Regions from separate parts of the Halomonas sp. THAF12 genome, predicted to be linked through region 1. Evidence: riboswitches for the same ligand, from Rfam matches in the RefSeq annotation. Region 1 holds a riboswitch; the other holds the start of a gene.

The links. A riboswitch is a leader RNA that binds a small molecule or an ion and turns the genes downstream of it on or off. The one in region 1 is predicted to bind thiamine pyrophosphate.
Region 2: it holds a riboswitch for thiamine pyrophosphate, as region 1 does, so the genes downstream of both, FIU88_RS02790 (sodium:solute symporter) here and thiC (phosphomethylpyrimidine synthase ThiC) in region 1, are expected to answer to the same signal.

What each region holds. Positions count from the first base shown of each region.
Region 1 is NZ_CP045399.1:1,210,765-1,218,043, reverse strand. Features, by position in the region: gene mdoH (glucans biosynthesis glucosyltransferase MdoH) at 1-1,452, shown strand, start outside; TPP riboswitch at 1,530-1,690, shown strand; gene tenA (thiaminase II) at 1,788-2,456, shown strand; TPP riboswitch at 2,644-2,763, shown strand; gene thiC (phosphomethylpyrimidine synthase ThiC) at 2,840-4,771, shown strand; gene FIU88_RS05450 (heavy metal translocating P-type ATPase) at 4,851-7,184, opposite strand.
Region 2 is NZ_CP045399.1:612,497-619,775, reverse strand. Features, by position in the region: gene ilvD (dihydroxy-acid dehydratase) at 1-944, opposite strand, end outside; gene FIU88_RS02790 (sodium:solute symporter) at 1,014-2,399, opposite strand; TPP riboswitch at 2,389-2,501, opposite strand; gene FIU88_RS02785 (hypothetical protein) at 2,614-3,285, shown strand; gene FIU88_RS02780 (CoA-acylating methylmalonate-semialdehyde dehydrogenase) at 3,368-4,867, opposite strand; gene katG (catalase/peroxidase HPI) at 5,301-7,279, shown strand, end outside.

The sequences.
Region 1 (7,279 bases):
GAGAAGGCCGTCATGGCCGCGCTGCAGCGGCGGCTGGCCGGCCACTGCCGGCTGCACTACCGCCATCGCGACAGCAACGCCGGCCGCAAGGCCGGCAACCTCGGCGACTTCTGCCAGCGCTGGGGGCAGCGCTACGACTTCATGCTGGTGCTCGACGCCGACAGCGTGATGAGCGGCGATACCGTGCATGAGCTGATCGCCCAGATGGAGGCCAATCCGCGCCTCGGGCTGCTGCAGACGGTGCCGATCCCCGTGCGCCAGGACAGCCTGTTCGGCCGTGCCAACCAGTTCGCGGCGGCCGTCTACTCGCCGATGCTGGCCGCCGGCCTGAGCTTCTGGCAGTCCGACGCCGCCAACTACTTCGGCCACAACGCCATCCTGCGCGTGGCGCCCTTCATTCGGCATGCCGGCCTGCCCGAGCTGCCCGGACGCCCGCCGCTGGGTGGCGACATCCTCAGCCACGACTTCGTCGAGGCCGCGCTGCTGCGGCGCGCCGGCTGGGAGGTGCGCATGCGCACCGACCTCGGCGGCAGCTTCGAGGAGATGCCGAGCCATATCCTCGACTACGCCAAGCGCGACCGCCGCTGGGTCCAGGGCAACCTGCAGCACCTGCGCCTGCTCGGCGCCGGCGGCCTGCACCTGGTCAGCCGGGTGCACTTCCTGTGCGGCGCCCTGGCCTACCTGTCGTCGCTGATCTGGCTGGCGATCCTCGTGGTCAGCACCGCCGATGCCCTGCTGCGTGCCCTGATCGCGCCCAACTTCTTCACCTCCGACGCCCAGCTGTTCCCGGACTGGCCGATCGCCCCGCCCAACCTGATCATGCCGCTGCTCGGCGGCACCCTGGCGATGCTGCTGATGCCCAAGCTGCTGGGCGTCGTGCTGGCCCTGTGCCGGGCGCCGTCCCGCTACGGCGGACGCGGCAGGCTGGTCGCCAGCGCCCTGCTGGAGGCGCTGTTCGCGATGCTGATCGCGCCGCTGATGATGGTCTTCCACAGCCGCTTCGTGATCGAGGTCTTCAGCGGCCGCACCGTGGCCTGGAACCCCCAGTCACGCGAGGGACGCGCCCTGCCCTGGCGCGAGGCGCTGCGCCACACCTGGCCGGGCAGCCTGATCGGCCTCTGCTGGGCGGGCGTGACCTGGTGGGCCACGCCGACCTTCTTCTGGTGGCTGACGCCGGTGTGGTTAGGGCTGCTGCTGGCCGCGCCGCTGGTGCGCTGGAGCAGCAGCCTGACGATCGGGCGTGGCCTGCGCCGGCGCGGCCTGCTGCTGGTGCCCGGCGAGACCGCCCCGCCGGCGGTGCTCGAGGCCGAGCCGGCGCCGCTGGATCTCGAGCCCGCCGACGAGCCCGCCGTCCCCCCGGCCGAGCGACCCTGCGAGATGCCGATCCAGTCCTTCGGCAGCGACTGGGCGCGGTCGGCGAGTGCCGAGGCCCGCGCCGTCCAGGGCGAATGACCGTCACGCTGCCGTCGCGCGGTGGCCGGGGCGACGACAGGGATGTTCGTCGCCCGTCAAGCTGCTAGACTCGGCCCATTCGCTTGACGGGGTGCCGGTGGAACCGGCTGAGATGGCGCAGGCTCGCGCTCGACAACGCTCGAGACAGCCCCCAGCGCTGGTCCCGTGGAACCTGATCCGGGTGGGTGTGGCAGACGCCGCACGTGAACCGGCGTAGGGAATCAGGCGGCGGGCCGGCGCGCCCTCCTTGCGCCCGGCGCTCCCTCCCCGCTTCCGCTACGCCCGTGCGTCATGCACGCCCTCCGGCATCCGCTCTCATCGGAATCGGAGGCAAGATGGACCGTCGCTTCAGTGATCTCACCGCCGCCTGCCAGGCCGACTGGCGCGCCTACACCGAACACGACTTCGTCCGCGGCCTGGGCGCCGGCACGCTGGAGGCGGACGCCTTCCGCCACTACCTGCAGCAGGACTACCTGTTCCTGATCCACTTCGCCCGCGCCTACGCCCTGGCCGCCTACAAGAGCCGCGACCTGGACGAGCTGCGCCAGGCCTTCGACGGCCTGAAGACCATCCTCGACGTCGAGCTGGACCTGCACCGCGGCTTCTGCCGCGACTGGGGCATCACCGAGGACGACCTGGCGGCGCTGCCCGAGGCCCGCGCCACCCTGGCCTACACCCGCTTCGTGCTCGACGCCGGCAGCCGCGGCGACCTGCTCGACCTGCGCGTGGCGCTGGCCCCCTGCCTGGTGGGCTACGGCGAGATCGCCAACTGGCTTCAGGCCCAGCCGTTCACCGTGCGCGGCGACGCCAACCCCTATGACGCCTGGATCGCCATGTACCAGGGCGACGAGTTCCAGAGCGCCATGCAGGCCGAGATCGCCTGGCTGGACGCGCGCCTGGCCGAAGTGACGCCGGCGCGCTTCGACCAGCTGGCGCGGCTGTTCCGCGACGCCACCCGGCTGGAGATCGACTTCTGGCAGATGGGGCTGGATCGCGCGGACTGAGAGATATCTGCCGAGTGAATGAGGGGCGCCGGGGGCAGCTCGAAGAGGAGGTCCTACGCCATGGATGGCGTCGGTAGCGTACAGGGAGGTATTCACAGCGCCTCCTCGGAGAGCTGCCCCCGGATCAGCCCCGAGCCACATGCACGAGATAACGATGATGACACGGCCCGCCCAGCGGCGGGCACCACCACGCTTGACGGGGTGCCGTTGAAGACGGCTGAGATCATGCGGCGCGAGGCGCCCGAGCATGGGTCCCGTTGAACCTGAACTGGCTAGGACCAGCGTAGGGATCAAGCGACAGGCGGCGGCGCCTCGGCGCCGGCCGCCCCTGTCCTCCCCGACGGTCCTCCCTGACGAACCACTCAAGCCAAGGGAGCACGACCATGAGCAAGACCCCCCATTTCCTCAACGAGAGCGCCCGCGTCGACGAAGCCGCCGTGGCCCCGCTGCCGGGCTCGCGCAAGGTCTTCGTCGAGGGCTCGCGGCCCGATATCCGCGTGCCCTTCCGCGAGATCGGCCTGTCGCCGACCCGCACCTCCGGCGACGGCCCGGATGAGCAGAACCCGCCGCTGCTGGTCTACGACACCTCCGGCCCCTACACCGACCCCGAGGCCGCCATCGACCTGCGCCGCGGCCTGCCCGAGCTGCGCCGCGGCTGGATCGAGGAGCGCGGCGATACCGAGTTCCTCGACGGCCCGACCTCCGAGTACGGCCGCCGCCGCGCCAACGACCCGATGCTCGCCCCGCTGCGCTTCGAGCTGACCCGCACGCCTCGCCGGGCCAAGGCAGGGAAGAACGTCACCCAGCTGCACTACGCGCGCCGGGGCATCGTCACCCCGGAGATGGAATTCATCGCCATTCGGGAAAACCAGAAGCGCCAGGCGTTGGGGTCGGAAGAGGTCGAGCGCATCCTCGGCCACCAGCATCCGGGCGTGGCCTTCGGCGCCCGCCTGCCCGAGGAGATCACGCCCGAGTTCGTGCGCGACGAGGTGGCCGCCGGCCGCGCCATCATCCCCAACAACATCAACCACCCGGAATCCGAGCCGATGATCATCGGCCGGAACTTCCTGGTGAAGATCAACGGCAACCTCGGCAACTCGGCGGTCACCTCCTCCATCGAGGACGAGGTCGACAAGATGACCTGGGGCATCCGCTGGGGCGCCGACACCATCATGGACCTCTCCACCGGGCAGAACATCCACGAGACCCGCGAGTGGATCATCCGCAACGCCCCGGTGCCGATCGGCACCGTGCCGATCTACCAGGCGCTGGAGAAGGTGGGCGGCGTGGCCGAGGACCTGACCTGGGAGGTGTTCCGCGACACCCTGATCGAGCAGGCCGAACAGGGCGTCGACTACTTCACCATCCACGCCGGCGTGCTGCTGCGCTACGTGCCGCTCACGGCCAAACGCACCACCGGCATCGTCTCCCGCGGCGGCTCGATCATGGCCAAGTGGTGCCTCTTCCACCACCGCGAAAGCTTCCTCTACGAGCACTTCGAGGAGATCTGCGAGATCTGCAAGCAGTATGACGTCGCCTTCTCGCTGGGCGACGGCCTGCGCCCGGGCTCGGTGGCCGACGCCAACGACGAGGCCCAGTTCGCCGAGCTCGAGACCCTGGGCGAGCTGACCCGCATCGCCTGGCGGCACGACGTCCAGGTGATGATCGAGGGCCCCGGCCACGTGCCCATGCACCTGATCAAGGAGAACATGGACAAGCAGCTTGCCGAGTGCGACGAGGCGCCCTTCTACACCCTCGGGCCGCTGACCACCGACATCGCCCCCGGCTACGATCACATCACCTCCGGCATCGGCGCGGCGATGATCGGCTGGTACGGCTGCGCCATGCTCTGCTACGTGACGCCCAAGGAGCACCTGGGGCTGCCCAACAAGGACGACGTCAAGACCGGCATCATCACCTACAAGATCGCCGCGCATGCCGCCGATCTCGCGAAGGGGCACCCGGCCGCCCAGCGCCGCGACAATGCCCTGTCGAAGGCGCGCTTCGAGTTCCGCTGGGAGGACCAGTTCAACCTCGGCCTCGACCCGGACACCGCCCGCGAGTACCACGACGAGACCCTGCCCAAGGACTCGGCCAAGGTGGCCCACTTCTGCTCCATGTGCGGGCCCAAGTTCTGCTCGATGAAGATCAGCCAGGAGGTCCGCGATTCGGTCTTCAAGGACGGGGCCGCGGATAACGGCCTCGACGGCGATCGTGAGTCGGCAGAACGAGAGACGATCGAGCGCGGCATGGCCGAACAGGCCGAGAGGTTCCGCGACCAGGGCGCCGAGCTGTACATACATAATGAACAGTGAGGTCTGACCTCGCGCCTTGATGCAGAACGCCGCGCCGGCAATCAGCCGGCGCGGCGTTCTTGTAGGCCGCCAGTCTGGTTCAGCTTGCCGCGGGCGAGGCGGCAACCGCCACGTCGTCTTGCGTCGAATCGCGACCGCCGGGCGCGAAGCGCAGCAGCCGCAGGGCATTGAGCGTGACCAGCACGGTGGCGCCGGTATCGGCCAGGATCGCCAGCCACAGCCCGGTGATGCCGAGCAGGGTGGTGACCAAGAACAGCCCCTTCAGCCCCAGGGCGATGGCGATGTTCTGGCGGATGTTGGCCATGGTCGCCCGCGCCAGCCGGATCAGCGCCGCCGCGTCGCCCACCCGGTTGCGCAGCAGGGCCCCGTCGGCGGTCTCCAGCGCCACGTCCGTCCCCGAGCCCATGGCCACGCCCACCTGGGCGCTGGCCAGCGCCGGGGCGTCGTTGATGCCGTCGCCGATCATCATCACCCGCTCACGGCGGGCCAGCTCGCGGATCGCCTCCACCTTGCCCTCCGGCAGCAGCTCGGCGCGACGCTCGATGCCGAGGCGCCCGGCAATGGCCGCGGCGGTGCGATCGTTGTCGCCGGTCAGCATCACCGAGCGCACGCCCAGCGCCGACAGCGCCTCCACGCCGGCCATGGCATCACGCCGAGGCTCGTCGCGCAGGGCGATCGCCCCCACCGCCACGCCGTCTTCGATCGCCACGATCACCGTCTTGCCCTCGGCCTCGAGGGCCTCGAGTCGCTCTGCCAGCCCCTCGGCCAGCGTGCCGCGTTCGGCCGCGTGGCGCGGCGCCCCGACGAAGGCCCGGCGGCCCTCGATCCGTGCCTCGACGCCCTGCCCGGGCACCGCCCGCGCCTCGGTGGCGATCCCGGGCGCGACGCCGAGTGACTCCGCGTGCTCGAGCACCGCCAGCGCCAGCGGATGGCTGGCGTCGCGCTCGAGGCTAGCCGCCAGGGCGATCACGCCTTGCGCCGTCACTTCATCGCCCGCCGGGACCACGTCGGTCACCCGCGGCCGGCCCTCGGTCAGGGTCCCGGTCTTGTCGAAGGCCACCGCCTCGGTGCGGGCCGCGGCTTCCATCACCGCCCCGCCCTTGAGCAGCAGCCCGTGACGCGCGCCGCAGGAAAGCGACGAGGCGATCGAGGCCGGCACCGAGATCACCAGCGCGCAGGGGCAGCCGATCAGCAGCAGCGCCAGGGCGCGATAGGTCCACTCGCCCCAGGCGCCGCCCAGCGCCAGCGGCGGCACCACGGCCACCAGCACGGCCAGGCCGACCACCGCCGGCATGTAGACGCGGCTGAAGCGGTCGATGAAGCGCTCGGTGGGTGCCCGCGCCTCCTGGGCCTCCTCCACCAGCCGGATGATGCGCGCGATGGTGTTGTCCTGCTGCGGCCGGGACACGCGCAGCCGCAGCACGGCATCGTGATTGATCGAGCCGGCGAACACCTCGTCGCCCTCGCCCCTGGCCCGCGGCACCGACTCGCCGGTCACCGGCGACTCGTCGATCGACGAGCGGCCCGCGAGGATGGTGCCGTCGGCGGGAATCCGGTCCCCGGGGCGCACCACCACCACCTGGCCGACCGACAGCCGGGACGCGTCCACCGTGCGGGTCTCGCCGTCGGCGGTCTCGAGCCGCGCCTCCCCGGGCACCAGGTCGGCCAGCGCGCGGATGCCCGAGCGGGCCCGGTCGGCCGCCACGCCCTCGAGGATCTCGCCGACCGCGAACAACAGCACCACCATGGCCGCCTCCTCGGCGGCGCCGATGAACAGCGCACCGACGGCGGCCAGGGTCATCAGCATCTCGATGGTGAACGGCATGCCGAGCCGCGCCGCCGTCACCGCACGGCGGGCGACCGGCGCCAGCCCGATCAGGCAGGCCGCGAGGAAGGCCCAGTGGGCAAGCTCCGCGCCGACGCTGAAGCGCAGCAGCGTGGCCACGCCCAGCGCCGCCCCGGTGGCCAGCACCTGGCGCCCCTTGCCGGTGGCATACCAGCGCCGGGGAGCCGGGGCGCCGGCCGCCGGGGCGCCGGCCGCCGGAGCGCCGGCCGCCGGCGAGGACGCATCACCATGATCGCGCGCCTGGTGCTGATCGGGGTCGTTCCCGGCACAGCAGCCCGCCTCCGCCGGAGCCTCGGCAACGCCCCCCGCCGCTGGGGTCTGACGACGCACGCCATAGCCCAGCCGTTCGACCAGCGATTCCACGGCCTCGGGCGACGTACGGCCGACATCCAGATCGAGGGCCAGCGAGCCCTGCATGACCGAGACCCGCACGTCTTCCACGCCCTCCAGACGCTCCAGGGCGCCGCGGATCTTGCCGGCGCAGCTCGGACAGTCCATGCCCTCCACGCGCCACCGATGTTGCCGGGACGCCTCCTTCTCGGCTTCCTGCACGGCGTCTTGCGCCATCCTGACCTCCTGGGGCCCGTCATCGAAACAGGGCATCAGCCTAGAGCCTGTAGCCGCTATAGACTCAAGCGGTACATGGGCCTTCACGGAGGGTG
Region 2 (7,279 bases), 600 kb from region 1:
TGGCCGCTGGGGCGCAGGTCGGCGAGCACCGGCACCCGCTTGCCGATCGCGGTGAAGTCGTCGAGGGTGATCGACACGCCGATGGCGTCGGCCATGGCGATCAGGTGCAGCACCGCATTGGTGGAGCCGCCCAGGGCGATCACCACGGTGATGGCGTTCTCGAAGGCCTCGCGGGTCATGATGTCCGAGGGCGTGATGTCGCGCTCGAGCAGCGTCAGCACCGCCTCCCCCGCCGCCCGGCTGTCATCGCGCTTGTTGCGCGACACGGCGTTCTGCGCCGAGCTGCCGGGCAGGCTCATGCCCAGCGCCTCGATGGCCGAGGCCATGGTGTTGGCGGTGTACATGCCGCCGCAGGCGCCGGGCCCGGGAATCGCCGTCTCCTCGATCCGCTTGACGTCGATGAGGTCGAGATCGCCGCGGCTGTGGGCGCCCATGGCCTCGAACACCGAGACGATGTCGGTGTGCCCCTCGCCGGGCAGGATGGTGCCGCCGTAGACGAAGACGCTGGGCCGGTCGAGCCGCGCCAGGCCGATCAGGCAGCCGGGCATGTTCTTGTCGCAGCCGCCGATGGCCACCAGGCCATCGAAGCCCTCGCAGCCGGCCACCGTCTCGATGGAATCGGCGATCACCTCCCGCGACACCAGCGAGTACTTCATGCCCTCGGTGCCATTGGCGATGCCGTCGGAGATGGTGATGGTGTTGAAGATCACGCCCTTGCCGCCGGCCGCATCGGCGCCGGCGCTGGCCTGCTCGGCCAGCTCGCCGATGTGGCTGTTGCAGGGCGTGACGCGGCTCCAGGTGGAGGCGATGCCCACCTGGGGCCGGGTGAAGTCGTCGTCATTGAAGCCCACCGCGCGCAGCATGGCGCGGCTGGCCGACTTGCCGACGCCGTCCACCACCGGGGCGGAATGGCGACGGCGTGGATCCTGTGGCGTATCACTCATGGCACGGCTCCTTCGTCAGGTCGGGATGACCCTCAGAGGGTGGCGGTCATCCGCCGGCCTGGCAACCGTTCAGGCCGTGCGCCGCGCCAGCGGACGCCGCCAGGCCACCAGCAGCGCCACCGCGCTGGAGGCCAGGAGCGCGCCGAGAAACGGCGGCAGGGTCGGCACCCCGCCGGGGAAGCTCGCCGCCAGCAGGCCGTCGAGGGCACTGCCCGAGGCGACCCAGCCCGGCAGCACCGCCCCGGCCAGCCCGGCGAGGCCGCCGGCCAGCGCCGCCGCGGCGCTCATCCGCGCCCACAGCCCCAGCAGCACCGGCACCACGATGGCCGCGCACAAGAGATCGGCGATCAGGAACAGCCGCAGCACCGAGAGCCCCTGCAGGGCGATCGCCACCACCGGCACCATCAGCGCCACGGTGACCCACCTCGCCGCCCTGAGCGACAGGCCGCGGCAGCCGCTGCCGGCCACCACGAGCGAGGCGATGCCGTTCTGCAGGGTATCGACGCTGGAGGCCACCAGCGTCACCGCCAGCACCAGCGCCGGCAGCGCCAGCCAGCCCGGCGCCTCGGCGAGCAGCGCGAAGAACGGGATCGGCGGCTCGCCCAGCGACACCCCCGCCATGGCGGCCAGCATGCCGAGGCCGCCGACCACCGCCACCACCAGCACGGTCACGGCCCCGCCCAGCCAGGCGCCGCGCCCCAGCGCCCGGTCGTCCCGGGCCGCCCACACCCGCTGCCAGTAGCCCTGGTGGAAGAGGTTGGCCGCGGTCACCGCGATCACCAGCGTCAGCGCCACGGACAGGGCGTCAGCGGCGGGAATCGACGGCAGCGCGGCCCCGGCCGGCAGCTCGGGCAGCCGGGCCAGCGCCACGCCGCCCACCAGCAGCAGCAGGGCCAGCAGCAGCCAGGCCTGCCAGCGATCGGTGGCCAGGCTCGCGCGCAGCCCGCCCAGCGCGGTGTAGAGCAGGGTCGCCGCCGCCACGCCGACCACCACCAGCGCCACCGGCACGTCCGACAGCAGCCCGGTGATGGCGCCGATGGCGGTCAGCTCGGCGGCCAGGAAGCAGCCCATGTACAGCACCGAGACCAGTGCCACCCAGCGGCGGATGCCGGCGCCGAAGCAGGCCTCGGCGTACTCGCCGATGCTGCGTCCCTCGGGCAGGCGGCGGCGGATCGCCGGGCCGAAGGCGCCGAGCACGATGAACGGCAGCGCCGAGCCGATGGCATAGCCGGCCAGGCCCAGCGGGCCGACGAAGGCGCCGATCTCGGGCGGCGCGAAGAGGATCCAGGCGCCCATGCCGGAGGCCAGGAAGGAGAGCCCCAGGGTCGGGGCCGACTGGGAGTTGCGGGCGGTGACGTAGTCGTCGAGCGGACCGTCCGCCCGACGGGCACGCAGGCCCAGCACGGTGAAACACAAAAGCGCCGCGCCAAGCACGGCTGACGTCAGATAAGGCATGTCGCACTTCCTCCGCCGGCATGAACCGGATCAGGTTCCAGGGTCAGCGACGCACGCTCTCTCAGCCCCGCCGATGCCGGCGAGACTCCCCTGGCGACAGTGAATGGATGGTGGTGGCGATCCTCAAGACAGGGCCAACATGGCCGATATCCGGATAGCCGCGCCAGCATGACACATCCTTCCCGCCATTCGAACAACCAGCCCGGACCCCGCCATGCCGTATACCGAAGCCAAGGAACACGCCCCCGGTTGCCTGCACCGGATCTTCGCCGAGCCCTACGCCGCCTTCGCCAACGGCGTCCCCGAGCGCCAGCTGCATCTGCGCGTCGCCCTCCAGGCCCTGCTGGAGGCGCCGATGCGCGAGGGGCGACTGACGCTCAGGGTGATCCACGGCTGGGAGAACGGGGTCTGCGCGCCCGAGGACCTGCGCCACAGCGACCATCCGCTGCGCACGATGGCCGACCTGCACGCCGCGGCCGAGCGCTACCGGCAGGCCGTCGAGGCCCTGGCGCCGCTGCCCGGCGAGGCCGCCACCCTGCTCGCCGCACCGCTGGCCTCGGCCATCGACGGCGCCGAGGCCGAGGGTCACGAGATCGACGCCGAGACCCGCGCCAACCCGGCCCGCTGGCCGGCGTTTCCCCGGGGCCTGTCGCTCTACACCTTCTTCAAGGTCTATCACCGCCTGACCTACGGCGAGGACGAGGCCTACCGCTCGATCCGCTGCGAGACGCCCGGAGGCCTCCGCGAGATCCACGAATTTCATCTTGAGGAAGGCGAGTTCGCCGTGGTCCACCCCGCCGATGACGCTCCCGGCGAGAGCCACCTGCTGCTGCACGAGAGCCAGCTGGCGCCGGTGGGCGAGCTGCTGGAGATGGCGCTGGGCTGATTCAGCGCCCTTCCCGGCGGCCAACAGGACGGCCCCGCCTCTCTCGAGACGGGGCCGTCGCTCACCGCCGAGCGGGAGGGGATCAGCTCAGCGAGATGGTGCTGTTGATGCCGCCGGAGACGTTCTCGGGCTCGAACCAGCGGGCGGTGACGGTCTTGGTCTGGGTCCAGAAGGCGATGGCCTGCTTGCCGTTGGGGCCCAGGTCGCCGAGCTTGGAGGCCCGCGAGCCGGTGAAGCTGAAGTAGGCCACCGGCACCGGGATCGGCACGTTGATGCCCACCTGGCCGACGTCGATCTCGGTCTCGAAGCGCCGCGCCACCCAGCCGGAGTTGGTGAAGATCGAGGTGCCGTTGCCGTTGGGATTGGCGTTGATGAAGGCGATCGCCTCGTCGAGGGTCTCCACGCTCACCACGCACAGCACCGGGCCGAAGATCTCCTCGCGGTAGATGGCCATCTCCGCGGTCACGTCGCTGAACAGGGTCGGGCCGACGAAGTTGCCGTCCGGATAGCCCTCGACCTCGCAGCCGCGGCCGTCGACCAGCAGCCGGGCGCCTTCCTTCTCGCCGGTGGCGATCAGGTCCTCCACCCGCGCCTGGGCGGCCGGCGAGACCAGCGGGCCGAGGTCGGCGTCGCGCTGGGTGCCGGGGCCGACCTTCATGTGGCGGGCGGCCTCGGCCAGCTCGTCCAGCCACTCGCGGGCCTCGCCCACCAGCACCACCACCGAGTTGGCCATGCAGCGCTGGCCGGCGGCGCCGAAGGCGGAGCCCAGCAGGTTGTTGATGGCCTGGCTGCGGTTGGCGTCGGGCATCACCACGCAGTGGTTCTTGGCCCCCATCATCGCCTGGGCGCGCTTGCCGGCCTCGGAGGCGCGACGATAGAGCTGGGTGCCGACGTGGGTCGAGCCGATGAACGACATCGCCTTGATGTCCGGGTGGTCGCAGAGGCGGTTGGCCACGTCCGGGCCGCCGTGCACCACGTTGAGCACGCCGTCCGGCACGCCGGCCTCGTGGGCCAGCTCGACCAGCCGCATGGTCGAGCTCGGATCCTGCTCCGAGGGCTTGAGCACGAAGGTGTTGCCGGTGGCGATGGCCAGCGGGAACATGAAGCACGGCAGCATGATCGGGAAGTTGAAGGCGGTGATCCCGGCGCCGACGCCCAGCGGCTGGTTGAGGGTGTAGACGTCGACCTCGGTGGCGGCGTTCTCGGCCAGCTCGCCGAGCTGCAGCGAGGTGATCGAGCAGGCGTGTTCCACCACCTCGAGCCCGCGCCCCACCTCGCCGGCGGCGTCGGGCAGGGTCTTGCCATGCTCCTCGGTGATCAGCGCGGCCAGCTCCTCGGTGTGCTCGCGGATCAGCGCCTGCAGCCGCAGCATGATGCGCTGGCGCTTGGCCAGTGGCGTGCGGCGCCACTCGAAGAAGGCGGCCCTAGCGCTGGCCACGGCACGGTCGACCTCCTCGAGGGTGCAGAACGGCACCCGGGCGACCACCTCCTGGGTGGCCGGATTGAGCACGTCGCGCCATTCCTGGCTCTGCGAGGTGACGGCCTGGCCATCGATATACAGCGGGATCTCTCTGACGGACATCTAGCGGCTCCTTGGCGACCCCGGGAAAGGCTTCCTGCCCTCCCCGGGCCCGCGGTTTGTGATTGTTATCCGGGGTCCGGCCCCGTCGAGGCTTCGACGGGGGCGGATCGAGAACGACGAAACGCTCATGCAGGCTCACGATTACCGAGCCATCGAGTGTAGGTAGGCCGCAAATCGCCAGGCAACCGGGGGGCGACCAATGGACGAGTCGCCGCCTCGCGGAACGCCGGCGCCCTCTCATCGTCGAAAGACGATAAAGGTTTGCTATCAATGTCTTCGGGAAAGAAAAATGGCGGTCTCTTGTGCCGCCACTAAACTGGGTGGGAAAGGCTGGAACCCACTCGAAAACGGCGCTGTCGATGATCGATGACGGACCAGCGACACGACCTCTGCTCGTCAGGAGCAGCACAACACGCGATCGAAGGAGAGCAAGATGGGTGACGCTACTCAACAAGGCGGAGCAGGAAAGTGCCCGGTCATGCATGGCGGGATGACCGAGACCGGCGACTCGGTCATGGATTGGTGGCCGAATGCCCTGAATCTCGACATCCTGCATCAGCACGATACCAAGACCAACCCGCTGGGTGCCGACTTCGACTACCGTGAAGAGCTCAAGAAGCTGGACGTCGAGGCGCTGAAGAACGACCTGCGCCAGCTGATGAACGACAGCCAGGACTGGTGGCCGAGCGACTGGGGGTCCTACGTCGGCATGTTCGCCCGCGTCGCCTGGCACGCCGCCGGCTCCTACCGCCTGGCCGATGGCCGCGGCGGCGGCGGCACCGGCAACCAGCGCTTCGCGCCGCTGAACTCCTGGCCGGACAACGTCAACACCGACAAGGGCCGCCGCCTGCTGTGGCCGATCAAGAAGAAGTACGGCAACAAGATCTCCTGGGCCGACCTCATCATCCTGTCGGGCACCATCGCCTACGAACAGGCCGGCCTGAAGACCTTCGGCTTCGCCTTCGGTCGCGAGGACATCTGGCACCCCGAGAAGGACACCTACTGGGGCGCCGAGAAGGAATGGCTCGCCCCCTCCGACGAGCGCTACGACGACGTCGACCAGCCAGAGACCATGGAAAACCCGCTGGCCGCCGTGCAGATGGGCCTGATCTACGTGAACCCGGAAGGCGTCAACGGTCAGCCCGACCCGCTGAAGACCGCCGCCCAGGTGCGCGAGACCTTCGCCCGCATGGCGATGAACGACGAGGAGACCGCGGCGCTGACCGCCGGCGGCCACACCATCGGCAAGTGCCACGGCAACGGCAACGCGGACGACCTCTCCGAGGATCCGGAAGCGGCGGACGTCGAATACCAGGGCATCGGCTGGATGAACACCAAGGGCCGCGGCATCGGTCGTGACACCGTGGTGTCCGGCATCGAGGGCGCCTGGACCAGCCACCCGACCCAGTGGGACATGGGCTGGTTCGAGATGCTCTTCGGCTACGAGTGGGAGCTCAAGAAGTCGCCGGCCGGCGCCTGGCAGTGGATGCCCATCGACATCCGCGAGGAGCACATGCCCGCCGACGTGGAAGACCCGTCGATCAAGTGCATGCCGATCATGACCGACGCCGACATGGCGATGAAGATGGATCCGGCCTACAACGCGATCTGTCAGAAGTTCATGGCCGACCCGGAGTACTTCTCCGAGACCTTCGCCCGCGCCTGGTTCAAGCTGACCCACCGCGACATGGGCCCCAAGGCCTGCTATCTGGGCCCGGACGTGCCGCAGGAAGACCTGATCTGGCAGGACCCCGTGCCGGCCGGCGAGACCCAGTACGACATCGGCCACCTGAAGGCCAAGATCGCGGCCGCAGGCCTGCCGATGGCCGATCTGATCGCCACCGCCTGGGACAGCGCCCGCACCTTCCGCGGTTCCGACAAGCGCGGCGGCGCCAACGGCGCCCGCATCCGCCTGGCACCGCAGAAGGACTGGGCCGGCAACGAGCCCGAGCGCCTGGCTAAGGTGCTGTCCGTGCTCGAGCCGCTGGCCGAAGAGGCCGGTGCCTCGATCGCCGACACCATCGTGCTGGCCGGTAACGTCGGCGTGGAACAGGCCGCCAGGGCCGCCGGCACCGAGATCTCCGTGCCCTTCTCGCCGGGACGCGGCGATGCCAGCGACGAGATGACCGACGCCGACAGCTTCGAGGCGCTCGAGCCGCTCGCCGACGGTTTCCGCAACTGGCAGAAGCAGGACTATGTCGTCGCCTCCGAGGAGATGCTGCTCGACCGCGCCCAGCTGCTGGGCCTCACCGCACCGGAAATGACCGTGCTGGTCGGCGGCATGCGGGTCCTCGGCACCAACCACGGCGGCACCCAACACGGCGTGTTCACCGACCGCGTGGGCCAGCTGACCAACGACTTCTTCGTCAACCTGACCGACATGGCCTACAGCTGGAAACCCGCGGGCAAGGG